Regions from separate parts of the Sphingopyxis sp. P1IMeth2 genome, predicted to be linked through region 3. Evidence: predicted binding sites of a transcription regulator. Region 3 holds the regulator's gene; each other region holds the start of a gene.
What was found. The regulator LexA, encoded in region 3, represses DNA repair genes until DNA is damaged. The targets are predictions, from matches to a motif close to GTTCCNCNCTTGTTCT.
Positions count from the first base shown of each region.

Region 1: a site for LexA is predicted at 4,324-4,339, ahead of radA (DNA repair protein RadA). Genes of this name have one in related genera too.
Region 2: a site for LexA is predicted at 3,763-3,778, ahead of P1IM2_RS11355 (ribonucleoside-diphosphate reductase subunit alpha). Genes of this name have one in related genera too.
Region 4: a site for LexA is predicted at 6,212-6,227, ahead of P1IM2_RS04490 (DUF6771 family protein). Genes of this name have one in related genera too.

Region 1 covers NZ_FYAT01000019.1:58,610-66,304, reverse strand. The annotation lists gene P1IM2_RS18670 (aldehyde dehydrogenase family protein) at 1-903, shown strand, start outside; gene P1IM2_RS18665 (acetyl-CoA acetyltransferase) at 1,014-2,516, opposite strand; gene P1IM2_RS18660 (enoyl-CoA hydratase-related protein) at 2,518-3,312, opposite strand; gene fsa (fructose-6-phosphate aldolase) at 3,500-4,150, opposite strand; gene radA (DNA repair protein RadA) at 4,355-5,716, shown strand; gene P1IM2_RS18645 (CvpA family protein) at 5,727-6,287, shown strand; gene P1IM2_RS18640 (iron-sulfur cluster assembly scaffold protein) at 6,284-6,712, shown strand; gene P1IM2_RS18635 (cation:proton antiporter) at 6,709-7,695, shown strand, end outside.
Region 2 covers NZ_FYAT01000013.1:1,037-8,731, forward strand. The annotation lists gene P1IM2_RS11340 (hypothetical protein) at 1-134, opposite strand, end outside; gene P1IM2_RS11345 (ribonucleotide-diphosphate reductase subunit beta) at 271-1,332, opposite strand; gene P1IM2_RS11350 (hypothetical protein) at 1,364-1,753, opposite strand; gene P1IM2_RS11355 (ribonucleoside-diphosphate reductase subunit alpha) at 1,766-3,721, opposite strand; gene P1IM2_RS11360 (EAL domain-containing protein) at 4,388-6,679, opposite strand; gene P1IM2_RS11365 (acyl-CoA dehydrogenase) at 6,793-7,695, opposite strand, start outside.
Region 3 covers NZ_FYAT01000016.1:45,213-52,907, reverse strand. The annotation lists gene P1IM2_RS16120 (citrate synthase) at 1-1,010, opposite strand, end outside; gene gltX (glutamate--tRNA ligase) at 1,048-2,514, opposite strand; gene P1IM2_RS16110 (ComEC/Rec2 family competence protein) at 2,585-4,744, shown strand; gene lexA (transcriptional repressor LexA) at 4,698-5,381, opposite strand; gene P1IM2_RS16100 (molybdopterin molybdotransferase MoeA) at 5,447-6,637, opposite strand; gene moaC (cyclic pyranopterin monophosphate synthase MoaC) at 6,634-7,107, opposite strand; gene P1IM2_RS16090 (cell wall metabolism sensor histidine kinase WalK) at 7,123-7,695, opposite strand, start outside.
Region 4 covers NZ_FYAT01000001.1:938,653-946,347, forward strand. The annotation lists gene P1IM2_RS04445 (FecR family protein) at 1-227, opposite strand, end outside; gene P1IM2_RS04450 (RNA polymerase sigma factor) at 224-865, opposite strand; gene P1IM2_RS04455 (GntR family transcriptional regulator) at 1,084-1,695, opposite strand; gene P1IM2_RS04460 (phytanoyl-CoA dioxygenase family protein) at 1,692-2,567, opposite strand; gene P1IM2_RS04465 (acyl-homoserine-lactone synthase) at 2,564-3,187, opposite strand; gene P1IM2_RS04470 (helix-turn-helix transcriptional regulator) at 3,286-4,164, opposite strand; gene P1IM2_RS18840 (hypothetical protein) at 4,332-4,457, opposite strand; gene P1IM2_RS04475 (SOS response-associated peptidase) at 4,468-5,121, opposite strand; gene P1IM2_RS04480 (hypothetical protein) at 5,152-5,661, opposite strand; gene P1IM2_RS04485 (hypothetical protein) at 5,680-6,009, opposite strand; gene P1IM2_RS04490 (DUF6771 family protein) at 6,011-6,202, opposite strand; gene P1IM2_RS04495 (nucleotidyltransferase and HEPN domain-containing protein) at 6,590-7,513, shown strand; gene P1IM2_RS04500 (PIN domain-containing protein) at 7,552-7,695, opposite strand, start outside.

The sequences.
Region 1 (7,695 bases), on a different contig from region 3:
CGGTTCGGCGACGCGCCCGCGGGATTGTCGCAAGTGCTGATCGGCGGGCGCGAGACAAGCGAGGCGCTTGTCGATGATGCCCGCGTCGCGCTCGTCTCGGCGACGGGATCGACGCGCATGGGCCGCGCCGTGGCGCCGCGCCTCGCGCAGCGGTTCGCGCGCGCGATCCTCGAACTCGGCGGCAATAACGGCGTGATCGTCGCCCCCTCGGCCGACCTCGATCTCGCGCTGCGCGGGGTCGCGTTCGGCGCAATGGGCACCGCGGGGCAGCGCTGCACGACGACGCGGCGGCTGTTCGTCCACGACATCATCCATGACGGCTTCGTCGCCAGGTTGAAGGCGGCCTATGCCAGCGTCGGCGTCGGCAATCCGCTGGAGAGCACCGTGCTGGTTGGCCCGCTCATTGACCGCGCTGCCTATGAGGCGATGCAGGCAGCGCTGGCGGCGGCAAAGGCCGCGGGCGGCGTCGTGCATGGCGGCGATCGGGTCGGCGAAGGCGCGAGCTATTATGTTCGCCCCGCACTCGTGGAAATGCCCGGGCAGGTCGGCCCGGTGCTGGAGGAGACGTTCGCGCCGATCCTCTACGTCATGCGCTACGACGATCTCGACACCGCGATCCGTCTACACAATGATGTGGCGGCGGGACTGTCATCGGCGATCTTCACCACCGACCTGCGCGAAGCCGAGCGCTTCCTGGCCGCGAGCGATTGCGGCATCGCCAACGTCAATCTCGGCACATCGGGCGCCGAGATCGGCGGAGCGTTCGGCGGCGAGAAGGAAACCGGCGGCGGACGCGAGAGCGGGTCGGATGCGTGGCGCCAATATATGCGCCGCGCGACGAACACGGTGAACTATTCCGACGCGCTTCCGCTGGCGCAGGGTGTCAGTTTCGATCTGGGTTAGCAATCCTCGTCATTGCGAGCGAAGCGAAGCAATCTCCAGCTGTCGGCTAGCCCAAGGTCGATAGCTGGGGATTGCCGCGTCGCCTCGCCTCCTCGCAATGACAAGTTTCGTCAGCCTGCCCGCCAGCCGAAGCCTTCGTCGAGCGCCACGATCTGGCCCGCTGCACCGACCGGTTCGGCCTTGCCGTCGGTCAGAAATGCCAGCATCGCCGCATCCTCCACATCGACATGTGCGAGCGTGCGCTCTCCTGCCGGAGTCCGTGCCACCACCACGCCCGCCCTTGGCGCACCGTCACGGCCGTAGAAGATGGTGTAGCTCTCGATCGTTGCCGGCCCCGCATAATCCTCGACCAGATCGGGCACCGGTCCGCGCTTGGCCTCGGCTTCGGCCTGATAGTCGAAATCCTGCGGGAAGCTGGCGGCGGCGATCGGCTCCTTGCCCAGCACGATGCAATGATTGTCGGTGGCGAAGCCGCCATTGGCGAAGAGGAAGCCGTAGCGGCCATCGCGGCGGAGTTTCTCCACCATCGAGACGATGGCGTGGCTCATATAATTGGCGATCGGGCCGCCGCCGAAGGTCAGCCCGCCGAACACCGTAGCGGGGCGGTCGACCGGCCAGCCGAGCGTGCGGCGTGCCATCTTCGGCACGCAAGGGAAGCAGCTGTAGAGTTCGACGAAATCGAAATCCTGCGCGGTCATGCCATTGAGCGCGAGCGTGCGGTTGATCGAGGTTTCCATGCTGACGCTGCCGTTATAGCGGTCGCGGCCGAGGATGCTCGGCGGCTCCTTCGCCGCGGCGCCCATACCCACGTAAATCAGCCGGTCTTCCGCTAGGCCGCGCCGCCGCGCTTCGGCCAGGCTGGCGACGAGGAGGCCCGCGCCCTGATTGACCGACGAATTGGCGACCATCAGCTTGGAGTAAGGAAAGGCGATCGGCCGGTTGCGCTCGTCGACGCGCAGGATGTCGGCAGGCGTTGCGGGCTTGCGGATCCAGGCGCCTTCGTTTGCCGCCGCAACCTCTGAAAAGCGCGACCAGATTTCGGCGCTTTCATCCTGTGCTTCGGCAAGGCTCTGGCCCCAGGCGGCGCGCGTCGCATTTTCATACAGCGGATAGACGTCGACCGGCGCGGCGAGGCCGTGCTTTTGCGCATAATCGGGCTCGCGCCGCGTCGCGACCTTGCGGATCGCGTTATAGCTCTTGTCCTCGCCGCTCTCAGCCTTGGCGGCGCGGCCGGCGGCGGTGCGCAGCGCTTCGGCGCCGACGATGGCCGCGAGCTTTACCTCGCCTGCGCCGATGCGGTTCGCCGCTTCGTTGAGCAGGCGTACCGGCGTGTCGCCGTGTGGCGCCGCCGACTGATAGTTGATCGCCGGGCTGGCGCCGATGGCGGCGGCCAGCGGTTCGGGCAGCTTGCCAAGGCTGTGAAAGCTGATCTGGTCGACGATCGCGAGGCTGTCGATCTCGGCGAGCGGCACGCCGGCGTCTTCGGCGGCGACCCGCAGCGCCGCGACCATCAGCCCGAGCGAGTCGAGCCCTTCGTCGGGGTCGGCGGGGCGGTCGTTGACTTGCCCGACGCCGATGATGACGGGAATGCGCTCGGGATCGGTCATGGCCATGTCAGCGCGCTTTCCATTCGGGTTTGCGCTTTTCGGCAAAGGCGCGCGGGCCTTCGCGCGCGTCCTCGCTGCGCATCAAGGCGCTGCGTTCCAGGGTGTTGTGCTCCCAATAGGGCGCGTCGGCGGCGATGCGGCCGTCCTGGATGCCAAGTGCGACGCGCTTCGATGCCTGCACCGACAGCGGCGCGTTGGCGGCAATCTTGTCGGCGAGCGCAAGCGCGGTCGGCATCAGCTCGGCGAGCGGGACGACATGGTTGACGAGGCCGAATTGCGCCGCGCGCGCGGCAGGGATCGGGTCGCCGGTCAGCATATGCTCCATCGCCAGCTTGCGCGGCATCTGCTGCGCAAGGCGGAAGGCACCGCCCGCAGCGGCGAACAGCCCGACCTTGACTTCGGGCAGGCCGAATTGGGCGTGCTCGGCAGCGACGATGATGTCGCTCATCAGCGCGATCTCGCAGCCGCCGCCGAAAGCGAAGCCGTTGACCGCGGCAATGATCGGCTTCGAGATCGGGTGCGACACCATGCCCGCGAAGCCCCATGCAAGCTGATCGGGGTCCGACGGCGCGAGGCTCTCGCCGCGCGACAGGGCGACGAGGTCGGCGCCGGCGCAAAAGCTCTTGTCGCCCGCGCCGGTGATGACGACGGCGCGGATTTCGGGGTCGTTCTCGGCGGTTTCGAGCGCGGTGCCGATGCCGACGTGGACCGCGGCGTTGACCGCGTTGCGCGCCTCGGGGCGGTTGATCGTGACGATCAGCACATGGCCGCGGCGTTCGGTAAGAATGGTGGTGTCGGTCATCGCGAATCTCTCCCTTTCGGACGAGTATCGCGGGAGGTTGACGTTTACGTCAACTGGAAAGCTGAGCCAAATAACGGTGTGCTCCCGCGAAGGCGGGAGCCCATCTCCGGAAGGTGCCATTTTGAGCCGGCGGGAGATGGATCCCCGCCTTCGCGGGGACACACGACTGTTTCGGGTTTTGTAGGGGTCAGATCGACTGCCCGGTCTTGGCCCAGTCGGCCAGGAAGCCTTCGATGCCCTTTTCGGTCAGGACATGCTTGAACAATCCCTTGATGACCGACGGCGGCGCAGTCATCACATCGGCGCCGATCTTGGCGGCTTCGAGGACATGGATGCCGTGGCGCACGCTCGCGACCAGGATTTCGGTCTCGAAGGCATAATTGTCGTAGATCAGCCGGATGTCGGCGATCAATTGCATGCCGTCGAAACCATTGTCGTCGTGGCGACCGACGAAGGGCGAGACGAAGGTCGCGCCCGCCTTCGCCGCGAGCAGCGCCTGCGTCGCCGAGAAGCAGAGCGTCACATTGACCATCGTGCCGTCGCCGGTCAGCGCCTTGCAGGTCTTGAGCCCGTCGATCGTCAGCGGCACCTTGATGCAGACATTGTCGGCGATCTTGCGGAGGATTTCGGCCTCCTTCATCATCGTTTCATGATCGAGCGCAACGACCTCTGCCGAGACCGGGCCATCGACGAGTGCGCAGATTTCCTTCGTCACTTCCTTGAAGTCGCGGCCCGACTTGGCAATCAGCGACGGGTTGGTGGTGACGCCATCGAGCAGCCCCGTTGCGGCCAGTTCCTTGATGTCGGCGATTTCGGCGGTGTCGGCAAAGAATTTCATGGCGCGGAGCTTTCCTGTGCGAAGGTGATTCGGGTTTGAAGCTGCCGTAAAGCGGTTTGATCGTCATTGCGAGCGAAGCGAAGCAATCTCCAGCCATCGCCTTGCGCAAAGTCGAGAGCGGGAGATTGCCGCGTCGCTACGCTCCTCGCAACGACCGAGAGGAAAGCGCTGGCGTTCCATCTTTGTTCCGATTATGCGATCCGCATGGCCAAAGCGAAGCGTCAATATGTCTGCCAGAATTGCGGGTCAGTCTCGTACCGGTGGCAGGGGCAATGCGCCGATTGCGGCGAGTGGAATACCCTGGTCGAAGAGGCGAGCGAAACCGTCTTTTCAGCCAAGCACGACCTGTCGAAAGGCGGCCGTTCGCTGGCGCTCGAGACGCTGGGCGAGCATAGCCCGATGCCGGAGCGGATGCTGTGCGGCATCGCCGAATTCGACCGGGCGCTCGGCGGCGGCTTCGTCGCCGGATCGGCAACGCTGATCGGCGGCGATCCGGGGATCGGCAAGTCGACCTTGTTGTTGCAAGCGGCCGGGCGGCTCGCGAAGGCGGGCAAGTCGGTCGTCTATATCAGCGGGGAGGAAGCGGCGGGTCAGGTGCGGCTGCGCGCGCAGCGGTTGGGGCTCGGCGACGCGCCGGTCGCGCTGGCGAGCGCGACGTCGGTGCGCGACATATTGGCGACGCTCGACAGCCGCGACGCCGATTTCGTCGTCATCGATTCGATCCAGACGATGCACAGCGACCTCATCGACAGCGCGCCGGGAACGGTGAGCCAGGTCCGCGCGAGCGCGCAGGAACTGATCCGCTATGCCAAGGACGGCGGCGCCGCGATCGTCCTCGTCGGGCATGTCACCAAGGATGGCACGATCGCAGGTCCGCGCGTCCTCGAACATATGGTCGATACGGTGCTGGCGTTCGAGGGCGAGCGCAGCCACCAGTATCGCATCCTGCGCGCGGTGAAGAACCGCTTTGGCGGCACCGACGAAATCGGCGTCTTCGCGATGGGCGAGGAAGGGCTGGGCGAGGTCAGCAACCCGTCGAGCCTGTTCCTGACCGACCGCAGCCGCGACGTGCCGGGATCGGTCGTCTTCCCGGCGCTGGAGGGGACGCGCCCGGTGCTGGTCGAGGTGCAGGCGCTGACCGTGCGGCTGGCGAGCGGCGCGACGCCGCGGCGCGCCGTCGTCGGCTGGGACAGCGGGCGCCTTGCTATGGTGCTTGCGGTGCTCGAAGCGCGCTGCGGGCTCCAGATGGGCGGCGCGGAAGTCTATCTCAACATCGCGGGCGGCTATCGCCTGACCGATCCCGCCGCCGATCTGGCGGTCGCTGCAGCGCTGATTTCGGCGTTCAGCGAGCGGCCGGTTCCTGCCGATGCGATCGTCTTCGGCGAATTGTCGCTGTCGGGCGAAATTCGCCCTGTCGCGCACGACGCGCTGCGCCTGCGCGAAGCCGCGAAGCTCGGTTTTTCAAAGGGCTGGGGGCCGAAGGGGATGAAGGCTGTGAACGGCATCGGCGTTACCGGCTTCACGCGGCTCGGCGAACTCGTTGACCTGATGCTCGGGCGCGACTAGCGACCGGCAGATGGGAAGTCTGACGGCTCTGGATATCATCGTGCTGACGCTGGTCGGTGGCGGCGCAGCGCTCGGCTTTTCGCGCGGGCTGGTGCAGGAGGTGACGACCCTGCTCGCCTGGGTGCTGGCGATCGCGGCGGTGCGCTTCTTTCATCCGGCAGTGACCGAGTTCGTGTCGCGTTGGGTCGGAACCGCGGGCGGAGCGGCGATGCTCGCCTTCGTTCTTCTCTTCGGTATCGTCTTCGGCCTCGCCAAATGGGGTTCGCGCGCGATGGGGCAGCGCAGCCGCGCCTCGATCGTCGGCGGTATCGACCGTGGGCTCGGCGCGGGTTTCGGGGCGGTGAAGGGTCTGTTGATCGCCGCGATCGGCTTCATGCTCGTTACGCTTCTCTATGACATCGGCTATGGCAATACGCAGCGTCCCGAATGGATGGAGCAGAGCCGCACCTATCCCGCACTCAACGCGACGAGCGCCGCGCTGAGCAAGGTGGTCGCCGAACGGCGGGCCGAAGCGCGCGCCGCCGAAAGCACGACCGTGAAGCAGGACGCGCCCGACGCGGCCGCGAAATGAGCGCGCCGCTGTATAACCGCGACATATTGGCGCTGGCAGTCGCCAATGCCGATTATCCGCCGCTGCCCGAGGCGCGCCATCATATCTCGGCGCGCGCGCCGCTGTGCGGCAGCGCGATCATCCTCGACCTCGACGCCGACGAGAGCGGACGCGTGACGAAGGTCGGCCTGCACGTCGAAGCCTGCGCGCTGGGGCAGGCGTCGGCGGCGCTGGTCGCACGCCACGCGCCCGGCCGCGCGCTCGGTGACATTCGCGCTGCGCGCGACGCCATCGCCGCCTGGTTCGCGGGCGAGGGCGCTATGCCCGACTGGCCCGGCTTCGATCTGCTCGCGCCGGCGCGCGACTATCCGGCGCGGCAGGGCGCTATACTGCTGCCTTTCGATGCCGCCATCGCCGCGCTTGAGGATGACGAGGTGACGGCATGACTTTTCTCCTCGCGGCAACGGCGCCCGCCGTCACCGAGGTGGCGGCGCGCACCCCGACCGATACGCTGTTGTTCGAAGGCGCGGTGCTGCTGGGCGTTGCGACGTTATTCGTCTTGATATTCCGCCGTTTGGGGCTCGGCGCGGTGCTCGGCTATCTGATCGCCGGCGCGCTCGTCGGGCCGCACGGTCTGGGTCTCGTCGGCGGCGGCGAGTCGAAGCTGCAAATCGCCGAGATCGGCATCGCCTTCCTCTTGTTCCTCGTCGGCCTCGAACTGCATCCGCGGCGGCTTTGGCAACTGCGCCGCGCCATTTTCGGGCTCGGGCTGGCGCAGGTTGTCGTCACCGGGCTGCTCCTGACCGGGCTGATCTTCGTGACGCTGGGCTTCAGCCCCGCAGCGGCGCTCGCGCTTGGCCTGCCGCTCGCGCTGTCGTCGACGGCGCAGGTGCTGCCGAGCCTCAAAAGCTCGGGCCGGATCAACTCGCCTTTCGGCGAGAAGGCCTTTTCGATCCTGCTCTTTCAGGATCTGGCGATCGTGCCGATGATCACGATCATCGCCGCGCTGTCGCGGGCGCCCGCCGACCCTTCGGCGCCGCCGGGCACGCTGTTGGCGCTTTATACGCTGCTCGCCATCGCGGGGCTGGTCCTCGCCGGCCGGTTCGTCGTCAATCCGCTGCTGCGTCTCGTCGCGCGCTATGGCGAGCGCGAACTGTTCGTCGTCGTCGGCCTGCTCGTGGTGCTGGCGAGTTCGGCGCTGATGCACAGCCTCCATGTCTCGACGGCGCTGGGTGCTTTCGTCGCGGGGGTGATGCTCGCCGATTCGCCATATCGCCACGAGATCGAGGCCGATGTCGAGCCGTTCCGCCTGATCTTGCTCGGCCTGTTCTTCCTGGCCGTCGGCATGGTGCTCGACGTCAATGTGATCCTCGCCGATCCGCTGCGCGTTCTGCTGCTCGCGGCGGGTCTGGTTGCGGTCAAGGTCATG
Region 2 (7,695 bases), on a different contig from region 3:
ACCAGACCCAGCTCGACGAGTTCGTCGCGGACGGGGTCGGTGGGGAGTTGGGGGCGGCGGTTCGACAGACCCTCCAGGCAGGCGCGTTGCGGCTGGCTGAGGATCAGCAATTTCAGTTTTTTCTTGTCGGTCATTTGCGACTTCTCTTTTCGATCATCGTTTCGTGCCGTGTGGCCCACCCCGCTTCGTCAAGCCAGCAAGCCGGCAAGCTTCGCTGCTCTTCCCCCCGGCCTGCGCCGGGGCAGGCTCTGAAGGAGAGGGGTTCGTTGGTTACTCCGCGGCGATGCCGGCCTGTTTGAACATGTCGTCGCCGCCATCGTCACTGCTCGCGGCGGCCGGGTCGTCGTTCGCCTTGGCCTTCTTGCGGCTGTCGAAGCTGGTCCACACGGTGTTCCAGTCGCCGCGCGTCGCGGCCTTCGAATATTCGGTGGCGCGCGTTTCGAAGAAATTGGCATGCTCGACGCCGTTCAGCAGCGGGGCGAGCCAGGGCAGCGGGTGTTCGTCGATCATGTAGATCGGCTGGAAACCGAGCTGTCCCAGGCGCCAGTCGGCGATGTAGCGGATGTAGCGCTTGATCTCTTTGGGCGTCATGCCGGGAACCGGGCCCTGTTCGAAGGCAAGGTCGATGAACGCATCCTCGAGCCGCACGGTCTTCTGGCAGCAATCGATGATGTCTTCCTTCACCGTCTTGGTCAGGCAGTCGCGTTCCTTGACGAAGGCGTGGAACAGGCGCGTGATGCCTTCGCAGTGCAGGCTTTCGTCGCGCACCGACCAGCTGACGATCTGGCCCATGCCCTTCATCTTGTTGAAGCGCGGGAAGTTCATCAGCATCGCGAAGCTGGCGAACAGCTGCAGCCCCTCGGTAAAGCCGCCGAACATCGCGAGCGTGCGCGCAATATCCTCGTCGCTGTCGACGCCGAAGGTGCCGAGATAGTCGTGCTTGGCGCGCATCTCGTCATATTCGAGGAACATGCCATATTCGCTTTCGGGCATGCCGATCGTGTCGAGCAGGTGCGAATAAGCGGCGATGTGAACGGTTTCCATGTTGCTGAACGCGGTCAGCATCATCTTGACCTCGGTCGGCTTGAACACGCGGCCGTACTTGTCGTGGTAGCAATCCTGCACCTCGACATCGGCCTGGGTGAAGAAGCGGAAGATCTGGGTGAGCAGATTGCGTTCATGGTCGCTGATCTTCTGCGCCCAGTCGCGGCAATCCTCGCCCAGCGGCACTTCCTCGGGCATCCAGTGGATCTGCTGCTGGCGCTTCCAGAAATCATAGGCCCAGGGATATTCGAAGGGCTTGTAGGTTTTGCGGGCTTCGAGCAATGGCATCGGCGTTTCCTCGGATCAGAATGGCGTGTGATTATTGGTCAAGACGACGTGACTCGGTGACGGGCAAACCCGCCTCGGTCGGAACATAGATCAGGCTGGCCTTGGTCCCTTCGAGCGCCTGAATTTGAAGGTAGCGCAGATACCCCTCGGGGCCACCAAGGCTGTTCTGCAGGATAGCGTTAGCCTGAGCGGCGCCCTTGGCACGAATAACCTCAGCATCGGCGAGCGAGATGGCGCTTTCCTTTTTTGCGCGAGCTTCAAGTATTGCGACTTGGCGCGAGGATTGCGCCTCGGCTAGCGCCGCCTCGCCCGCCAGGCGTTGCGAATAGACGCGATACTGCGGATAGCCGATCAGGAAGACGAGCAGTAGAATGATCGCTGCTCCGACCGCCGCGAGGGTACAACCCGCATTCTTGTTCATGGGGTTAGATCCTTATTGGCAGGCCAGACACTCGTCATAATCGGTGCTCTCGGCCGAAAGCTCGAACTTCGCCGCCTCGGGCGTGTTGTCGGCCTCGACCCCGCCCGCGAAGCCGGCGCGCTGGACCGATTTCGAGCGGAGATAATAGAGCGATTTGATGCCGAGTTCCCACGCGCGGTAGTGGAGCATGAGCAGATCCCATTTCTCGACGTCCGCCGGGATGAACAGGTTAAGCGACGCCGCCTGGTCGATATAGGGCGTGCGGTCGGCGGCGAGTTCGAGCAGCCAGCGCTGGTCGATTTCGAAGCTCGTCTTGAACACATCCTTTTCGTCCTGCGTCAGGAAGTCGAGGTGCTGGACGCTGCCGCCGCGCTCGAGGATCGAGTTCCAGATATTGTCGCTGTTCTTCGCCTTGTCGACGAGCAGGGCTTCGAGGTGCGGGTTGCGGATCGAGAAGCTGCCCGAGAGCGTCTTATGCGTGTAGATGTTCGCCGGGATCGGCTCGATACACGCGCTGGTGCCGCCGCAGATGATGCTGATCGACGCGGTCGGCGCGATCGCCATCTTGCACGAAAAACGCTCCATCACGCCCTGGTCGGCGGCGTCGGGGCAGGGGCCGCGCTCGTTGGCGAGCAGCATCGACGCCTGATCGACCTGCGCGCGGATATGCTTGAAGATACGCAGGTTCGACGACTTCGCCATCGCCCCCTCGAACGGCAGGCCGCGCGCCTGGAGGAAGCTGTGGAAGCCCATGACGCCGAGGCCGACCGAGCGTTCGCGGCTGGCGCTATATTTGGCGCGCGCCATTTCGGGCGGCGCGCGGTCGATATAGTCTTGGAGGACATTGTCGAGCATGCGCATGACATCTTCGATGAAGCGCTTGTCGCCGTTCCACTCGTCCCAGGTTTCGAGGTTGAGCGACGAGAGGCAGCAGACCGCGGTGCGATCGTTGCCGAGATGGTCGCGGCCCGTCGGCAGCGTGATTTCCGAGCAGAGGTTCGAGGTCGACACCTTGAGCCCGAGATCGCGATGATGCTTGGGCATCATGCGGTTCACCTGGTCGATGAAGATGATGTAGGGCTCGCCCGTCGCGAGGCGCGTCTCGACGAGCTTCTGGAACAGGCTGCGCGCGTCGACGGTGCCGCGGACGCTCTGGTCCTTGGGCGAGCGGAGGTTGAATTCCTTGCCGTCGCGCACCGCTTCCATGAATTCGTCGGTGATGAGGACGCCGTGGTGGAGGTTCAGCGCCTTGCGGTTGAAGTCGCCCGACGGCTTGCGGACCTCGAGGAACTCCTCGATCTCGGGGTGCGAGATGTCGAGATAGCAGGCGGCCGAGCCGCGGCGAAGGCTGCCCTGCGAGATGGCGAGGGTGAGCGAGTCCATCACGCGGACGAAGGGGATGATACCGCTGGTCTTGCCGTTGAGGCCCACGGGTTCACCGATGCCGCGCACCGCGCCCCAATAGGTGCCGATGCCGCCGCCGCGCGACGCGAGCCAGACATTCTCGTTCCAAGTGCCGACGATCCCTTCGAGGCTGTCGTCGACCGAATTGAGGTAGCAGCTGATCGGCAGGCCGCGGCCGGTGCCGCCGTTCGAAAGAACGGGGGTCGCGGGCATGAACCACAGCTTCGAGATATAGTCGTAGAGGCGCTGCGCATGCTCGGCATCATCGGCATAGGCCGAGGCGACGCGGGCAAAGAGATCCTGATAGGATTCGCCGGGGAGCAGATAACGGTCCTGCAAGGTTTCCTTGCCGAAATCGGTCAGCAGCGAATCGCGCGACGAATCAGTGACGACCTCGAATCGGCGCGCATGCACCTTGGGCTCCGACGAATCGTTGAGCTTTGCGGCGGGTGCCGCAGCCTTTGATTCGGCACCCGATTCGGGCGCTGCCGGAGCGTCATTCTTTGTCAGTTCCACCGTCGCCACGTCGCTTGTCTCCACCCGTTCGGTCTCGCGAAAATCCATGTTTCAATGCCCCGTTTTCCGACCGCGCAGCGGCGCAGTCTGTTCCCGTCTTGTTCGACTCAGGGCGAAGCCCCAGCCTAGCACCATTCGACCGCCGGGTGGCACTTATTTTCGGACGCAAAAAGCTGCTTCCCGCCCCCATATGGGATGGAGCGCGGAAATCCGCCACTTTCGGCCGCATACTAATTCTTGGGGTGCCCCCGTGGTCTACCCACCATCTATAGTGCCACGTCGGCGCGACGATGCAAGAGAGTAAATGACAGATTAGGGACTCGGTTCGTCGCTGATTTGATTCAACTCGTCGATGGAAAAGCACGCCTCAGGGAGCGATCGCCAGCGTTTCCGCGGGGTTCGGCCATATGTGGCGAAAGAGCATCGCTGTCGCAAAAAATCGGTGCGGCGGCACAAGATGTCGGGTGCCTCGGGAGAAGGGCTTTACCCCAAAAAGAAAAGGCCCCGGCAATGCCGAGGCCCAATCTTTGAAATTCGTTCGGGTTAAGCCGACGTGCCGCCGTTGCCGGAGCCGCCGCCACCCAGGAATCGCCAAAACCAACCCATGTCAGATCTCCTGTCGGTACTGCCCACGAAGAACAGTTAACGGAGCATATACCTTAATCGACATGGTAAATCGAGTCTTAACTATAAATTCCCGGCCAATCTGGCAGCTTAGGCGCGGCGGCTGTCGGAGGGGGTGGAGAGGCTGGCGAGCAGGTCGCTAATTAGCTGTGGTTTGCCAAGCAGATAGCCCTGGCCGATATCGCAGCCAAGCTGGTCGAGGAGCGCCATTGTCTGCGCATCTTCGATGCCTTCGGCGACTGCGGTGGCGCCCAGGCGGTGGGCGAGATCGATGGTCGATTTGACCACTTCGAGGTTGCGCTGCGAATCGCGCATGGTCATGACGAATCGCTTGTCGATCTTGATCTCGTCAGCCTCGATTTCGGTCAGATATTCGAGGTTTGACTGCCCCGTGCCATAGTCGTCGATCGACAGGCGCATGCCGGCGCGGCGGATCTGCGCGAGCGTCTGACGCGCCTGGAGGCTGTTTTCGATCTGCGCGGTTTCGGTGATTTCGATGGTCAGCCGTTCGGGCGGCAGATGATGCGCGCTAAGCATGACGCGGATCGTCGAGACGAGATCCTTGTGATCGAGTAGGGTCGCAGAGAGATTAACCGACATGTGAATTTCGGTGCCGAGTTTCTGCAACTGCGCCGCCGAACGGATCGCCTGGTCCATGACGAACAGGGTCAGGCGATAGATGTCCTGGCTCTTTTCGGCCTGGACGATGAATTCGTCGGGCGAGATCGGTCCGCGCGTGGGGTGCGTCCAGCGCACGAGCGCCTCGACCCCGACGAGCTGCCGCGTCGCGATTTGATATTGCGGCTGGAAGGCGACCCAGATGTCGCCAGCATTCAGCGCATCCTCGAGCTGCGAGTGGAAGCTGAGCTGCCAACCCGCATCGTCTTTTTGCTGCGGCGTATATTTGGTCCACAGGACGCGGCTGCGGATCGATTTTTCGGCGGCGACGAGCGCGGCGGCGAGACGCTGCGCGTTCGAGCCTTCGAACTCGTCATTGACCCCGAAAGCCATCGACACGTCGACCTTCAACTCGTCGATCGTCAGCGGCGCGTTGAACAGCGCGGCGAGCCCCATGAGTTGCGTCTCGATCTGGCTGTGCTGATAATAGGGGACGAGCCACGCGAAGGTGCCGTCGAGATCGTGATAGAGGGTGGTTCCTTGCGATGCGAGCTGAAGCCGGCGGGTCACCTGCCCGACGAGCTTGCTCAGTCCCTCGCCTGGAATGAAGGCGGCAAGGTCTTCGAAATTTACGACCTTAGCGGATATTACGGTCGCACTGCCGAAAGACTGCTGGGTGCGCAGTGCCTCGAAATTGGGCAAGCCGGACAAAGGATTCTCACGCTGCGCCGACCGGCGACGCCTCGACCGCGAAACATTGGCAGTAACAGTCGCAACGAAAAACAGGCCAGCACCAATCGAACTGCTGATCAGCATCGTCATCAAAACAAACTTGCCAACGATCAACGCCGAAACCGTGGCGGCGACTGCAAGATTGTACCACCGCGTCTGGCGTAGTGACAAGGCGGTGATAAGGGCGATGGCGGCGAGCGCGAAGGCCGGCGTCCAACCGATGTCGAACGGCGTGCCGCGCTTCAATGTTTCGGCGCCGACGACATGAACATAGGCGCCGGGCACGCGATCTTTGCCGGGCAGATAATGGATGTCCTGAAATGCTTCGGCTGTCGCGGCAAAGATGACATCCTTGCCCGCCAGTTCGCGCCTGCCGACCTTGCCCGAAAGCAGGTCAGCCGCGCTGTAGGTCGGAATGGAATCGACATTGTACGAATAGTCGAGCGCATAGACGCTCGCGGCAAGAGGATGATAATGCGCCATCATTGCCGAAAAGCTGGGCATCAACCGCCCGTCGACCGTTACCGCCGCAGGAATTCGCCAGACCTGCCAAAACGCGAATTCCCAGCCTATAACGCCAACCTGAAATTCATTTCCGAATGCTGGACCAGGCAGTTTATTCAGCTCGGCCGTCGTCCCGCGGACCGATTTTGTGGCCGCGGCAAGGATGATACGGTCATGCATTCGTTTTACGGCATTGGTAAGCAGCGGAAGGTCGCGATCGTTGCGGCGCCGTTCGTAGGTAAAGTCGACAAACAGCCGGTTGGCGCCGGCCCGGTCGACTGCATCAATGACTTGAGCGTGGCGTCCGACTGAAAAATCGTCACGGCCATATTTTTCGATTGTCCGGTCGTCGAGGGCGACGACGACGATGTCGCCCGACACTGGGCGCCAAGCGACAGCACCGACGGCGCTTTCTAGGATGCGGTCGACGGGTTCGGCGATCGACGACAGGCCCGCGGCCACGCTGAGCAACAGCGCCAGCGCGATCGTTCGCCAACTGATGAAAAGGCTCTTGACCTTAACTGGCACGCACGGGTCTCCAAAATGACCCGTTGGCATTAACTGAACCTGGTTAGCATCGCGTTAATCATGCCGGGAAACCGCGCCGCCCGATCGCGGTGCGCGGCGCGGCTTTTCCGGCGTCAACCAAGGCGCGGCAGTGGCTCCAGCGCGGCGTCGCCGGCGAGCGCCGAGGGCGCGAGGCCGGTGGCCGCGGGGACGATCTGTTGCAGATAGAAGCGCGTCGAGGCGATTTTCGCTTCGAGGAAGGCGGTATCGCTATCGCCCGCGTCGAGCGCGGCGCGCGCGCCCTGCTGCTCGACGGCCATCAGCCAGCCGCAGGTCGCGGTCGCGAGCATGGTGAGATAGGGGTAGCTGCCCGCGAGCCGGTCGGGCGCGTTCGCCTGTTCGAGCCAGTCGGTGACCGCGGTGCATGCCGCGGCAAGGTCGGCGAGTTCGGGATGGCCGGCGGCGCCGTGCGTGATGTCGGCGAGCAGGCTGCGCACGCCTTCGCCGCCCGCCATCCCGAGCTTGCGCCCGACGAGGTCGGCGGCCTGGATGCCGTTGGTGCCTTCATAGATCGGCGCGATGCGCGCGTCGCGATAATGCTGCGCGGCGCCGGTTTCCTCGATGAAGCCCATGCCGCCATGCACCTGCACGCCGAGGCTGGCGACCTCGCAGCCGATGTCAGTTGCGTGCGCCTTTGCCAGCGGAATGAGGACTTCGGCGCGCAGCGCGGCGGCTTCGTCGCCGAGTTTGCCGAAATCGGTCTGTGCCGACGCATAATAGATGAGCGCGCGCGCCGCCTCGGTCTGGGCGCGCATCCGCCACAGCATGCGCTTGACGTCGGGGTGGTGCTCGATCGTGACTGGGGTGCGGTCGGCGCTGCCTGCGAGCGATGACTGGACGCGCTCGGCGGCGTAGCGCTGCGCCTGCTGCGTCGCGCGCTCGGCGATCTGGACGCCCTGGCAGCCGACCATCAGGCGCGCGTTGTTCATCATCACGAACATCGCCTTCATACCGCCCATCTCGTCGCCGACGATCTC
Region 3 (7,695 bases):
AAGACCGGGTCGTTGACCTTGAGCGCGGTGAACACCTCGCGCACGGTTTTCTGCATCACCGTCGCACGCGGGTCGTAATTCTTGTACACGCGGTGGCCGAAGCCCATCAGGCGGAACGGATCATCCTTGTCCTTCGCACGCGCGATATATTCGGGGATGCGTTCGGGACGGCCGATTTCGCGCAGCATGTTGAGCGCGGCTTCGTTGGCCCCGCCATGCGCCGGACCCCACAGGCAGGCGATGCCCGCCGCGATGCACGCGAAGGGATTGGCGCCCGACGAACCCGCAAGGCGAACGGTCGAGGTCGACGCATTCTGCTCATGGTCGGCATGCAGGATGAAGATGCGGTCGAGCGCGCGGACGACCGCCGGATCAACCTCATATTCCTCGGCCGGAACGCCGAAGGTCATGCGCAGGAAATTATGCGTGTAGCTGAGGTCGTTCTGCGGATAGATGAAGGGCTGACCCACCGAATATTTATACGCCATCGCCGCGATCGTCGGCATCTTGGCGATCAGGCGGTGGCTCGCGATCATGCGCTGGTGCGGATCGTGGATTTCGGTCGAATCATGATAGAAAGCGGACAGTGCGCCAACCACGCCGCACATGATCGCCATCGGGTGCGCGTCGCGCCGGAAGCCGCGATAGAAGGTCGCAAGCTGTTCGTGCAGCATCGTGTGGCGCGTGATCGTGGTATCGAACTTCGCCAGTTCGTCGCCGCTCGGCAATTCGCCATTCAGGAGCAGATAGGCGACCTCCATGAAGGTCGAATGCTCGGCAAGATCGCCGATCGCATAACCGCGGTGGAGCAGGACGCCTTCGTCGCCGTCGATATAGGTCAGCTTCGACTCGCAGCTCGCGGTCGAGGTGAAGCCCGGATCATAGGTGAAGGCGCCGGTCTGGCCGTAGAATTTGCGAATGTCGACGACGTCGGGGCCGACGGTGCCCTTCAGCACCGGACTCTCGACAATCTTGTCGCCCAGGGTGATTTTCGCGGTCTGGTCGGTCATATTTTTTCCCCTGATCTGCGGGCGGGAGAGTGAGTGGCTACGCCCCTGCCGGATAATTGTGCGCTGCGTCAAGTCGCGCCAGGCTCTCGTCGCGCCCCAATAGCAGCAAGACGTCGAAAATGCCCGGAGAAACGGTGCGGCCGGTCAGCGCGGCGCGCAGCGGTTGAGCCAGCTTGCCAAGGCCGACTCCGGCCGACTCGCTCGTCTCGCGCACCGCCGCCTCGATGGCATCGTGCGACCAGTCGCCGAGCGCGCGGAGGCGGTCGCTCACATTCGCCAGCAAGCCTTCCGGGGCTTCGGCGATCAGCGCGGCCGCTTTCTCTTCGACCGCCAGCGGACGCACCGCAAACAGGAAGACGGCGCCCTCGGCAATCTCGTCCAATGTCTTCGCGCGCGGCTTGAGCACGTCCATCGCGCGCGCCAGCAAGGCGCGGTCGTCGCTGTCGAGCGCGCGGCCGACCAGCGCCTCGATGCGCGGCGCCACCAGGCCGGCAAGCCGGGCATCGTCGGCCTCGCGGATATAATGACCGTTCAGATTCTCGAGCTTCTTGAAATCGAAGCGCGACGGCGAGCGGCCGACATTGGCAAGATCGAACCATTCGACCGCCTGCTCGCGGCTGATGATTTCGGCATCGCCATGCCCCCAGCCGAGGCGGAGCAGATAATTGTTCACCGCCTCGGGCAGATAGCCAAGCTCGTCGCGATAGGCATCGACGCCGAGCGCGCCATGCCGCTTCGACAGCTTTGCGCCATCGGCGCCATGGATCAGCGGGACGTGCGCATAAACCGGTTCGCGCCATGCCATCGCGCGGATCAGCGCGAGTTGGCGGAAGGCGTTGTTCAGGTGATCGTCGCCGCGGATGACATGGGTGATCCCCATGTCGTTATCGTCGACGACGACGCTGAGCATATAGGTCGGGGTGCCGTCGCTGCGCAGCAGGATGAAATCGTCGAGCTCGGCATTCTGGACCGTCACCTCGCCCTGCACGCGGTCGTGGATCGTCACCGCGCCGTCCTGCGGCGCGCGCAGGCGGATGACATGCGGCGCGGCGGGATCGCCGTCGTCCCGGTCGCGCCACGGGCTGCGGACGCGGAAGGGGATGCGCTTTTCCTGCGCTTCGGCGCGCATCGCGGCGAGTTCATCCTGCGTCAGATAGCAGCGATAGGCCGCGCCTTTGGCGAGCAGCTCGTGTGCAACCTCGGCATGGCGTGCCGCGCGCGCGAACTGATAGACGGTCTCGCCGTCCCAATCGAGGTCGAGCCATTGCATCCCGTCGAGAATCGCGTCGATCGCGGCGTCGGTCGAGCGTGCGCGGTCGGTATCCTCGATCCGCAGCAGGAACTTGCCGCCGTGATGGCGCGCAAAAAGCCAGTTGAACAGCGCGGTCCGCGCGCCGCCGATGTGCAGATATCCGGTGGGGGAGGGGGCGAAGCGGGTGACGACGGCGGTGCCCGTCGCTTCGGGGGTCGCTTCTGCCAATTCGGTTTTGTTTTCGGTTGCCACTCTGGCCTCTTTCACTCAGGCTGCCGGCCGCGGAACAGGGACCGCGGCGGATTTCGGGGCTGCCCCTAGCATGGCGACAAGCACGCTTCAAACGCCCATTGCCGCGCGGACGCTTTCATGGTTCGGCGCGTTTCCGGCGGCGCTCGAGAGGCGCCTGGAGATCGAGCGCGAGCGGCTGCCGCTCTGGCTTCCCGTGGCCTTCGGCGCGGGGATCGCGCTGTGGTTCGCTTTGCCGACCGCGGCGCAATGGATCGGACTTCTTTGCGCCATGGCGGGGGGCATGGCCTTCGGCCTGGCAATCGGCTGGCAGACCCGCGTTGGCCGCGCGCTGACCATCGGTTGCGGGGTTGCGGCGGCAGGGCTGCTGCTGATCTGGGGCCGCGCGCTGTGGGTCGAGGCGCCGGTGCTTGCGCGGCCGGTAACGACCGAATTTTCGGCGCGGGTCGAAGCCGCCGAGCCCTTGCCCGCGCGCGAGCAATTGCGGCTTGTCGTGCGGCCGCTCGCGCGTCCCGATCTGCCACCGCGCCTGCGGCTGACGCTGCGCGGCGACCAGCGGCGCCTAATTGTGCCGGGGACGATGATCGGCGTGCGCGCGCGGCTGATGCCGCCGCCAACCGCGAGCCTGCCCGGCGGCTACGACTTTGCGCAGCGCGCGTGGTTCGACCGCATCGGCGCGGTCGGAACAGTGCTTGGCGATGTCATACTGCCGCCGGGCGCCGAGCATGCGCGCCAGCCGCTGCGCGCGCGGCTGAGCGAGCATATCCATCGCCAGGTTGCGGGGTCGCCGGGCGGCGTCGCGTCGGCGCTGGTGACGGGCGATCGCGGCGCGATCACGCCCGAGGACGAGGAGGCGATGCGGCGCAGCGGGCTGGCGCATCTCCTGTCGATCAGCGGACTGCACGTCACCGCCGTGGTCGGCTTCGCGATGCTGCTCGCCATGCGGTTGCTGGCGCTCAGCCCGCGGCTCGCGCTCGCGGGCTATGTGTTGCCGCTTGCTGCCGCCGCCGGGGCGCTCGCTGGGGGCGGCTATACGTGGTTGGCTGGCGCCGAGGTGCCGACGCTGCGGTCGTTGATCGCGGCGTTGCTGGTGCTGGCGGCGATCCTGCTGGGGCGCGAGGCGATTACCTTGCGGCTCGTCGCCGCCGGCGCGCTGCTCGTGCTACTGTGGCGGCCCGAGGCGCTGGTCGGGCCGAGTTTCCAGCTCAGCTTCGCGGCGGTAACCGCGATCGTCGCGCTCCACGAAAGCAGGGCGATGCAGCGCTTCGTCGCGCGGCGCGAGGAGCCATTTGCCTTCCGCTTCGGGCGTGGCGTCGCCGGCTTGCTGATCACCGGCATCGTCGTCGAGGTCGCCTTGTCGCCGATTGCGCTGTTCCATTTTCACAAGGCCGGGCTTTATGGCGCGCTCGCCAATGTCGTCGCGATCCCGCTCACCACCTTCGTCATCATGCCGGCGGAGGCTTTGGCGCTGCTGTTCGACGCGGTGGGGGTGGGGGCGCCCTTCTGGTGGGTCGCCGATCATGCGCTGCGCTTGCTCATCGGGCTCGCGCATCATGTCGCCGCGGCGCCTGGCGCCGTCACCACCTTGCCTGTGTTCCCGCCATGGGCCTTCGGGGTCGCAATGGCGGGCGGGCTTTGGATATTGCTGTGGCGCAGTGGGTGGCGCTGGGCGGGCGCCGTGCCGCTGGTGGCGGGGATGGCGGTGCTGCTCGCTCAGCCGCGCCCCGACCTGCTCGTGACCGGCGACGGTCGGCATATCGCAGCCGCCGTGCCGGGCGGCGGCTATGCCATGCTGCGCGATCGTGCCGGCGATTTCGTACGCGACGCGATGGCCGAAGCGGCGGGGATCGACACGCCGCTCGTCGCGCTTGGCGATCTCGACCATGTCGATTGCAATCGCGATTTCTGCCGTTGGACACAGGGCAGGGGCGATGCGCCGCGCGTCATCCTTGCCGCGCATGGGCGCGACCGGATCGCCGGTGAGGAGATGGCGGCCGCCTGCGCAGCCGCCGATGTGGTCATCAGCGAACGCTGGCTACCGCGCGAATGCGTCGCGCGCTGGCTGACGATCGACCGCGATACGCTGGAAGAAAGCGGCGGCCTTGCGCTCTATCTGGGTACAAAGCCGCGGCTCGTTTCGGCGCTGCGCGCGGGCGATGCGCATCCTTGGCGCCGCCCGCACCAGCTTAGTGGTAACGACGAAGCAGTCCCGACAGCCGACCTTGCACCATGACGCGATCGGCTTCGTAACGCTGCGGTTCATAGGCGCTGTTGGCGGGATCGAGGCGCACCATCCGGCCTTCGCGATGGAAATATTTGAGCGTTGCGTCCTGTCCGTCGACGAGCGCGACGACGATATCGCCCTCGCGCGCGGTGCTCGCCTTCTGGATCAGCGCGTAGTCGCCGTCGAAAATCCCCGCCTCGACCATCGAGTCGCCCGACACCTCGAGCGCATAATGTTCGCCCGCGCCGAGCAACGCGGCGGGAACGGCGAGCCGGTTATAATCTTCGAACGCCTCGATCGGGACGCCGGCGGCAATCTTGCCGTGCAGCGGCACTTCGATAATGTCGTTCGCGGCGATGGGCTTCAGCGCCGGTGCGGGCTTGCGCAGCGGCACCACATTGTCGCTGTCGCTCCGCGTTTTGGGCTTGGCCGCATCGGGCAGCTTCAACACTTCGAGCGCACGCGCACGATTGGGCAGGCGGCGCAGGAAGCCGCGTTCCTCGAGCGCGCTGATCAGCCGGTGGATGCCCGATTTCGACTTGAGGCCCAGCGCCTCCTTCATTTCCTCGAACGACGGCGAGATGCCGCTGGCGTCGAGCCGTTCCTGGATGAAGTGGAGCAGTTCATGCTGCTTCGCGGTCAACATCGGTCGTTCTCCATGATGGCGTTTCCGGACATAAGGGGAACGATAGTGGAACAGACCGGAACTTGTCAAGCGATCGCGATATAGCTTGCAAGCTCCCCCGCCGCGCGGGGTGCCGCGCCGATATCGCGGACGATCAGCGCGTTGGCGGAGATCAGCGGTTGCGTCTGGCCGCTGTCCTGTCCGTCGCAGGGGGTGAGCAGCCCCTTGTCGAGGCGCGCGCGCAAATAATCGCGCCTTGCCCCGCCGGGGCCGAGTGGAACCGCGAGGGGGGCCTGGCTGACCTCCGGCAACGGCGCGGCCGCCCCGGCAAGGTAGCGGACGAGCGGTAGCAGAAAGAGCGTCGCGGTTACGAACGCCGACGACGGATTACCCGGCAGGCCGAGCAGGATCGCGTCGCCGATCCGGCCGGCGATCAGCGGCTTGCCGGGGCGCATCGCGATCTTCCAGAAATCGAGCTGCCCGCCCGCATCGTCGAGCGCGCCGCGGACATGGTCGTGATCGCCCACCGACGCGCCGCCAACGGTAACGATGACATCGTGCCGCCGCGCCATATCGCCCAATATATTGGCGAGAACGCCGCGATCGTCGCGCGCGCGCAGCGGCAGCGTGACGTCGGCGGGTTCGGCGGCGAGCATCGCGGCGAGCATCGTGCCGTTGCTGTCGGGTATCTGACCGGGCGCGAGCGCACGCCCGGGCGCGACCAGTTCGTCGCCTGTCGTCAGGATCGCGACGCGCGGGCGTCCCCCGACGATCAGGTCGCCCGCACCGCCCATGATGGCGGCGGCGAGCGCGCCGGGAGAGAGGCGACATCCCGCCGTGAGCAAATGCGCTCCCGCTGCAAAATCGCTTGCCCGGGCGCGGACATGGCGTCCACGCGACGCGGGGCCATCGCCGGTGAGCGTCAGGCGCGCGCCATCGGCGATGACATCCTCTTGCACCACCACGGTATCGGCATTGGCCGGCAGCATCGCGCCGGTGAAGATGCGGATCGCTTCGCCCGGGCCGAGCGCGTGGGCGGGCGCGGTGCCGGCGGCGACTTCGCCGGCGATCGTCCACGGGCCGGGCATATCGGCAAAGTGGATCGCATAGCCGTCCATCGCCGACAGCGCCGCCGCGGGCTGGTCGCGCCCGGCGACGACGTCCTGCGCAAGATAGCGTCCGGCGCATTGCGCCACGCCGATATTGTCGGCGCCGAGCGGCGGCTTCAGCGCCAGCAGCCGCGCCTGGGCCTCTTCGACCGCGAGCAGCGCGCTCATGCGGCGCGCCAGTCGCCCGACCGGCCGCCGCTCTTTTCGAGCAGGCGGATATCGCCGAGCACCATCGCGCGGTCGAGCGCCTTCGCCATGTCGTAGAGCGTCAGCAATGCGACGGACGCGGCGGTTAGCGCCTCCATCTCGACCCCCGTCGGCCCGGTCGTCGCGGCGGTCGCGCGGACCGAAATGCCGTCGGCTTCCCAGTCGAATTCGACCGCGACGCTGGTCAACGCCAGCGGGTGGCAGAGCGGGATCAGCTCGGCGGTGCGCTTGGCCGCCATGATCCCGGCGATGCGCGCGGTCGACAGCACGTCGCCCTTGGGCGCGTCGCCGGCGCGGATCGCGGCGAGCGCTTCGGGCGCCATCGCGATGCGACCGCTGGCGACGGCGCGCCGACCGGTCGCGGCCTTCGCGCCGACATCGACCATATGCGCCGCGCCGCTTTCGTCGAGATGTGTTGGTCGGTTCGTCATCGATGCGGTCCTTTGTCAGTGCGCTTCGGACAGCGGAAAGGACACGGACACGCGTGTGCCCTTACCGACTTCGCTTTGAATATCGAGCTGGCCGTTATGCCGTTCGCTGATGTGCTTGACGATCGCCAGCCCCAGCCCGGTGCCGCCGACCGAGCGGCTGCGTGCTTCGTCTACGCGGTAGAAGCGTTCGGTGAGGCGCGGGAGGTGATCGGGCGCGATGCCTTCGCCTTCGTCCTGGACCGCCAAACGGACGCGGCGGCCCTCGCGCGTCAGTTCGACCGTCACCGGGGTGCCGGGGCGGCCGTATTTCATCGCGTTGGAGACGATATTGTGGACGAGTTGGCCGAGCTGCGCCGCGTCGCCCAGCACCGGCTGCGCAGCGTCGCCGAGGCGATCGACAATGTCCTGCGGCCGCGCCTCTGCACTGTCCTTCATCTGCGCAAGCGTATGGCGGACGATGGCGGCGAAATCGACCGGGGTGGTCGGGCGGCGGAAGCGATCGGCTTCGACCCGCGAGATCGACAGCAGGTCGATGACGAGCTGCTGCATCCGCCGCGCCTCGCGCTCGATGATCGCGAGGAAACGGTT
Region 4 (7,695 bases), on a different contig from region 3:
CGCCGCGCGTCGGCATGTGCCGTTCCGTGGCGCGGTGACGTCTTGAGGATCGCGAGCGCGGCCATGCGCTTCTCTGCGCGCCGATAGGCTTCGCGATGCTCGGCCGATGCCTGCAGCCACGCATCGAACTCGTCGCGGAGTGCATCTCCATCACCGCCGCGCAGTTTAACGAGCCAGGCCCGTGCGACTTCATCGACCGTGTAATCATCGCCGCCGGCTCCGCTCATTGTTCGCCGTCCACCACCTTTGCGATCAGACCGAGTGCTTTCATCATATGATATTCCACCGTCGCGATGCTGATGCCGAGCTGCTCATGTATCTCGCGATAGGAGAACTCGTCCACCCGGTGCATGAGAAAGACACGGCGTGTCTTCGGCGGCATGGCGTCAACCGCCTGCTCATAAAGTCGCAGCAGATCAGCGGCTTCGAGATTCCATTCCTGGGTCGCCGGGGTTGCCGCATCGCTTTCTTCGCGCAGCGAAAAGAGGGCCGTGGGCGCAGACTTGCGGCGGCGCGCCCGGTCAATCAAGAGGTTCTGGGCAATGCGGCGCAGAAAACCGCCGGGGTTGGCGAGCCGGTCGCGCTGCGCGCTTCCTGCGGCGCGCGCAAAAACTTCCTGTACAAGATCGGGCGCTTCCTCTGCTCCCGCCTTGCGGCGCAGGAAATAAAAGAGCGACGCGCGGTGAGTGCGGTACGCCGTCTCCAGATCTTGCCCGGATACGCATCGCTGTTCGGTCGGCACCGGACGATCGTCGGGATGCGCGTGGCACGCTGACGACACCGAAAAGGGATGACGCGACGGGGCGCGGTCGCCGCAGGTACAGGAGGGCACGGCACAAAATCCCGCAGGCACGAGCGGCGCCATCCCGCCGCGGCGGGATGCCCGTCTCTCCATGCTGCGCCGCCGTTCGGTCGCGTGTGCGATCCAGGTCCGGTTCGGCCGCCGGTCCGGTCAGGGACTGGCGCATTTAATGCCTGGCGAAAGATTTCGCGCAGGAGCTGCCAGCGATGCTTCTGCGCCGCTGAATCATGTCAAGTGCGAGGGGCGCTGACAAGCAAAAGTGTGGGATGCGGTCTCGCGCATCAAGCCTGGCCGCCCTGGTGAGCGCCAAGCATCCGTGCATAGCGCGCCGCCTCGTGCGCCCGTCTCTCATGATAGCCAAGCAGCAAATTTCGGACCGCGGCCTGCGGTTCGGCATCGGCGACTGCGGTCTCGATCCGGCGGTACTCGCTCTCTACGTCGCCGAGGATTGCCGCATCGAAGTGCCGCGAGAACTGCAGCCGGTCGCCGATCGCCGCTATGCTCGCGACGATCTCGCCGTTCGAAGTTCGTTCGGCGATGGCGAGGAACAGATCGGCGATCCGGTCGGGATAGGGCTGGTCGGCAGACACCGTCGCTGCGGCCGCATTCGGTGCCGTCGCAATCGCGGCGAGCAGGAGCACCAGATGCAGTTCGAGAAGATCGCGAAACTCGGTCTCGGTGAGGCGATGCACATGAAAACCCTCACCCGGTCGGAAGTCGACCATGCGTTCGCCATCCAACCGGAAGAGGCTGTCGCGCACCGGAGTCAGACTGACGCCAAGTTCATCGGCGACGCGCGCGGCTTCGATCCTCGCGCCGGCCGGCCATGCGCCCGTCATCAGGCGCCGTTTGACCGCTTCATAGGTCGGCTCGAACACATGCGCGGGGCTCATTGGGCGTTCCTTTGGCCGGCGGCAAAATCGGCGACGGCATCGGCCTGGTCGGGACGAAGCGCATCGACGGCGCCGACTGGACCAGGCGGATCGTCTTGCAGGAGGATGGAAGGGCACTGCCCCTCATAATTGCCAAGGTTGGGGCGGTGCTGCGCATAGCCCGCTAGCGCCGCGAGCCCGGGCGGAAAATCTCTTGCGACGTGAGGTGGGTAAGCCAGCCACAGATTTTCATAGGGCTTCAGCCATCCTAAACTGTAGCTCACGAGCAAGCCGCGCCGGACATTCTCGCTGATGTTCGCGCCAGCGCCATGCGCGGTCGATCCCAGAAAGCAGATCGCCGACCCGGGTTCGCATTCGGCATATATGGGAGGGCCGGGATCCTCTTTGGCCATACCGCTGACGCCATGGCTGCCCGGATAGATTTCGGTCGCGCCATTGTCCCTGGTGAAGGGCGTCAGGGGCCAGAGGACATTGACCAGATATTCCTGGCTGCCGTCTGCCCCGCGCCACATGTCCTGATCGCGATGCGGAAACTGCCGCACTTCACCGGGGTGGATCTCGATCGCCTGCGTGAGGTTGAGCTGGATGCGTTCGCATCCCGTTCCAAGGATCGCCTCGACGGCGGGCAGAACGAGAGGATCGAGCACCAGATCGGCCATGTGCCCCGAGCGCCGCAACAGGCTGCCGAACCGCTTCGTTCGCCGTCCGTAGAAGTCGCCCTGGCAAAAGGGCGTTTCGGCAAAGACCGGCTCGAGATCCTTCGCGAGGGCGTGCACAGGCGCGGGTGCGACCCCATGCAGGATGCAATATCCGTCGCGGCGGAGCTCGCTGACGAGGCGCCCACGGGCGGCGTGGTTGATAGCCCTTCTCATGGTGCGAGCTCCCCGCTTTCGAGTCTGAGCCCGAGCGGCGCCCATGTTCCCGTCCGCTGCAGCCCGGGAAGCGTGTCCTCATCGATCCTTATGCCGAACGCGAGGATCGGGCATGCCCCGTCGGGCCGCGCGGGGCCGAACGCGCGGCACGACCAGCCGAAGCTGCTGATCTTCGCGAACCAGCGCGTGTCGGCGATCCCGACATATTCGCGGATGCCGCTGTGAAGGGCATGGTCCGCAAGGGCGCTGACGAGCTGATTGCGCGCGTCGAGACGCTCTGCCGCCGTTTGCGCCGGGTCGAGGCAGAAGCGGCTGACCTCCCAGATGCTCTCGTCAGAGGGCGCGCCGTCCGGGCAGAGGTGCGGGTAGATGTTGCCGAGAAGATGCGGCGATGTCGTGGGCAGCAATCGCGCCGATGCACGGTGACGCAGATCGTCGGGATCGAGAAGGATAAGATATCGGGCCTGCGGATTATCGAACTGGTCGAGCTCGAAGCGGTCGTCAAGGGCAGGAAGATCCCATTTTAACCGGTCGATGAACACGTGTTTGCGGGCGGCGAACATGGCGCGCAGCGCCGCGTCGCCGGGCGCAGCTGGCGCCCGCGGGGATTGATCGGTCATGAAATGTCCTTCGTTGCTGGAAGCTCATTTCAGACCACCAATCCCGCGGGGCGGCTATTCCCATTTATGGGCAAGCCTTTTGCGATTGGACCGCCGGATTAGTCGGGGCGCCACCAGTCGTAGATGTCGGAGAAGCCAATCAGACCGTCGAACAATGCGCAAAGGATCAGCATCGAGCGGCAATGGACCGAATAGCGATCGCGCGCCATCTTGAGGTGGCGCACCACCGTCTCCTCGCTGATCCCGAGAATATCTGCGATCTCGCCGGCGGTCTTGCCGCGCGCCGACCAGAGCACGCATTCGCGCTGCCGCTCGGTGAGGATGGAACGTCCTCTCAGAGGGGCCGTGCCGACGAGCTCGCGCGCCTTCGCGATCGCAACGGCACCGATGATCTCTGCGACATGGAGCATATGGCCGGGCGTGTCGGCGCGCGGCTTCACGGCAAAAGAGCAGGATCCGCTCGCCTCGCCGGGCAGATGACGCGGAACGGTGAATCCGTCGCCGACGCCGCTCTCTCGCGCGACGCTGAGAAATTGCCGATCGCCGCGCGACAGCGGAATAAAATGGTCGACATTGCGCCATTCGAAGCCGGTGAGCGATCGCTCGCCGGCGCGCCGGATCGGGTCGGTTGAGCGGAGGTCGAGGCCGATATAAATCCGCGCCCAGGCCTCGGGATAATTATGGACAAGGATTGACGCGTTCTCGCCGCCGCGTCGTTCGAAGGCGAGCGCGAAATGGTCAAAACCCATACGGTCTGCGGCTTTCGCGAGCGCCGAAAAAAGATGGTCTTCATGCCCGGCGCCTGAAATTTCGTGCGCGAGTTCCTCTGTCAAATAAAACTGCTTCACGTCGATAATCGGCCGCTGGCGCGTTCCCGACCCGGCTGCCCGCGGTCCGCTCCCTGGGTCGAACGCCGCCGGTTCCTCTCCGGGACGCGCGAGATTGGGACAAGTCACCGACGGGTCCTGATATCGCACGCCGGACGGCAGTCTTCGCTGCCTCGGCGCGGCAATCTATCGGTTCCAACGGTCTAACGTCCCGAGAAATGACGTAAAGCCTGTGCGAGTAGAAGATGGGACCATTTTGACACGTTATCGGCCTGACGGCCATGCGATGCGATGTCCCCGCTGCGCGAGCTATGCAGTCAGTCGCCCGTGAGCGACCGAACCGCGCCGATAATTCCAGCGATGAAGGAGCCCGCCACGATCACTGCGGCGAGCCAGAACTCGATAGCAAGGGCGCGACGCTTCCACCTGGGTTCATCGGTCATCGGAACCGCATCACGGAAAGAGGTTTGGCGTGTCAGCCGGCGGGGCCTTGCGGCTGAACCATGGCACGTCGGTCCGCTCGACGGCGAGGCGGTTTGCGGGATATTTCGCGACCAGCGCCATCGCCTCTTCGGCAGGCGCCTGGAGCCAGGCCTCATGATCTTCGGGGTGCAGAATCACGGGCATGCGGTCGTGAATATGAAACAATTCCTCGGTCGCATCGACCATCACGCCCGTATAGCAATCGCCCCATTCATCGCTCGGACGCCAGAGACCCGCCCAGGCGACAAGCGGCTGGTCGGTGACGCTGATCCACGTCCGCGTCATGCGTCCTTTCTCGCCTTCGGCTTCGGCGAAGGAGGTGAAGGGAATGAGGCAGCGATGCGCCGGGTTGGTGAACCAGGGACGCCAGAAGGACATCAGCTTGTCGTCGCGGGCATTGTTGACGGGTTTCGGCTTGCTCGTGGGCTTCATATGCTTGAGCCGCACCGGGAAGCCCCAGGTCATCGCCTGCAGGACGCGCTCGCCGCCGTCCTGGCGGACCACGAAACCCTGTCCGCCGGGATAGACGTCGCCTGGCGAGACATTGGTGGCCTGCGGCCGGCGCGCCCTGAAATAGGATGCTACTTCGTCAACCGAGCTGTTCAGCGTCACCAGATTGCACATTGACGGCTCCAGGTCAGGGGAGGCTCACGGTCAGGCTGCCCCCAGCAGGACCCCGAAGCTCTGCTGGATCGGCGGCGCGATTCTGAAGCTATTCTTGGGGAAGCGGCGCAACATGTCCAGCGGCGGTCGCGCGCGCTCGAGCCAGTCGAAAAGATCCTCGGGGTGAACCACCGCCACATGGCGGTCCTTATAAGGTGCGAGATCGTCGTAGGCAGCGACGGTGAGCGCCGCGAAACTGCCCGGCCATTCGCGGCTCTCCGGTCGCCAGACCGCCGCGATGCCCATCAACGGTTCGCCGATCAGGCTGGCCGAATAGATTGTCTTGCCCTGCTTCACCAATCCGAAGGCATCGGCAAGCAGCAGACAGGGGCGATCGATGATCGCGGTCTCGGACTTGAGCAGCGGAATCTGGAAGACATCGGGATCGCGCGAAGGCAAACCCCAGTGGAGCTCCTTCTCGCGCTCGCGCACACCGTCCCAGATCATCACGCGATGGAACCTGCCGATGCCGATGAGGGCGTCGTTACCTTCGATATCCATCGGTCTGCCTTTCGCTGGCTAGGCGCGGAAGCGGCTCAGCGCGCGCTTCCATTCGCGCTCGTCGGGCATCGGCAGCCGAATGTCGTCCTTGCCAGGCTCGACCAGGTCGAGCCGGACCGGGCGTATACGCTTGCCCGTTCGCGCCTTGCAGCGCGCGCACCAGAATTTCTCGCGGGCGCGCCCAAGATCATCGTCCCACATCTTGCGCTGGAACAGCCACCAGAGGCCATAGGGATCGAAGCTTGCGCCATGCCCGCAGCGGCAAACGGGCCTGACCGCCTGATACCAGGCCGCCGCTTCGAACAGATGTGTGGCGCGCCGCTGCCCGTCTTTGGTCCAGCCGCCCACGTCACAGCGACAGCCCGAGCTGGTCGATATGCGCGGGCTCGCCATTCTCGCCCAAGCTTTCTGCGATCGCGCGCGCCAGCTCGAACGCTGCCTCGACGCGAACATGGCGGGTGGGTGCGGTAAGGCCCACGCGCGCCCAGCCGGGCGCAGTGAGCAGTGTTTCGGCGACTCGGGCGGTATCGATTCTGTTCATGCATCAATGAGAACATAGGAAGAACATTTTGGCAAGTCCGCGTGCATGTCCGCCATGCCGACATGGTATTCCTCCGCACTGCGGCCTCGACCGGCGCGCTGCCGCTTGCTGCGCCGACGCGCGCAAAATCCCGCAGGGGGCGGTCCGCCCCGACGGGACCGCGATCGCAAAGCCGCGCCCTTCAAGCCAACGAGCGGCTGATCCACGCCAGCCCACCGGGCTCATCGTCTTCTCGGGCACCGGCATCCAGGACAATCTCGTCGACAAGGCACGGGCGTTCGGCATCCCCGACGGGAATTTTCGTATCCGGGATCCGGCATCAGGTGCCGATCTGGACCTGACCGCGCTTGCCATCGGGCAAGCATGTGCCCACAGAAGGAAGGAGCGATGCGGAACGATCTCGACCATCTCCCGGCCAACAAGCAGCGCGAGCTCGAGCGCGTGAAGGCGATCATCTTCGAAGAATTTGAGGACGCCATTGCGCTCGGCACGATGAGCTGGAAGAAGAAGGGGCGCATCGACAAGATCATTCTCTACGGCAGCTATGCGCGCGGCGGCTGGGTCGACGAACCGCACACCGCCAAGGGCTATCGCTCGGACTTCGACCTGCTCATCATCGTCAGCGACAAGCGGCTGATCGACAAGCTCGATGTCTGGTCGAAGCTTGACGACCGGCTGACCCGAGAACTTCTGATCGACCGGACCCTCAAGACCCCGGTGAATTTCATCGTCCACACCCTGCAGGAGGTGAACGACGGGCTCGCGCACGGGCGCTATTTCTTCATGGACGTCGCGCGCGACGGGATTGCGCTTTACGAGGCCGACGACAAGGCCTTGCATCAGCCGAAGCCGAAGACGCCTGACCAGGCGTTGGCGATGGCGAAGGAATATTTTGAGGAGTGGTTTCCTCTGGCAATGCAGCGGTTCGAGTTGTCAGCCATGGGTCGGGAGAAGGGCTATCTTAAGCCCGCGGCATTCGACCTCCACCAGAGTACCGAATTCTTGTACCACTGCGTCCTGTTGGTGTGCACATTCTATTCGCCCCACGTTCACAATCTCGGCTTTCTGCGGACGCAAGCTGAGCGGATCGATATGCGTCTTGTCGACGCGTGGCCGCGTGAGCTGAAGGCCGATCGCGCTCGCTTCGAGAAGCTCAAGGAAGCCTATGTGAAGGCCCGCTACTCGAAACATTATCGGATCAGCGAAGCGGACCTGGTGTGGCTTGCGGGGCGTGTCGAGGAGCTTGGCCAGGCAGTGCACGCCATTTGCTCGGAACGTATCGCAGAGATGGAAGCTCGCGCTGGCGCGTAGCGGCTTACGGGTTCTATCTCTTTCCTTTGCGAAATCGCTTACAGGAGGTCGATATTCTCGCGCAGCATCGAGGCGAGCTTGGGCAGGCCTTTCTTCTGCAGATCGAAGATGAACTCGTTCGGTGTGAAGGGCGGCCGCGTGTAGCAGCGCCGCATCGTCGCGAGCGCTGACAGGGCCTCGGC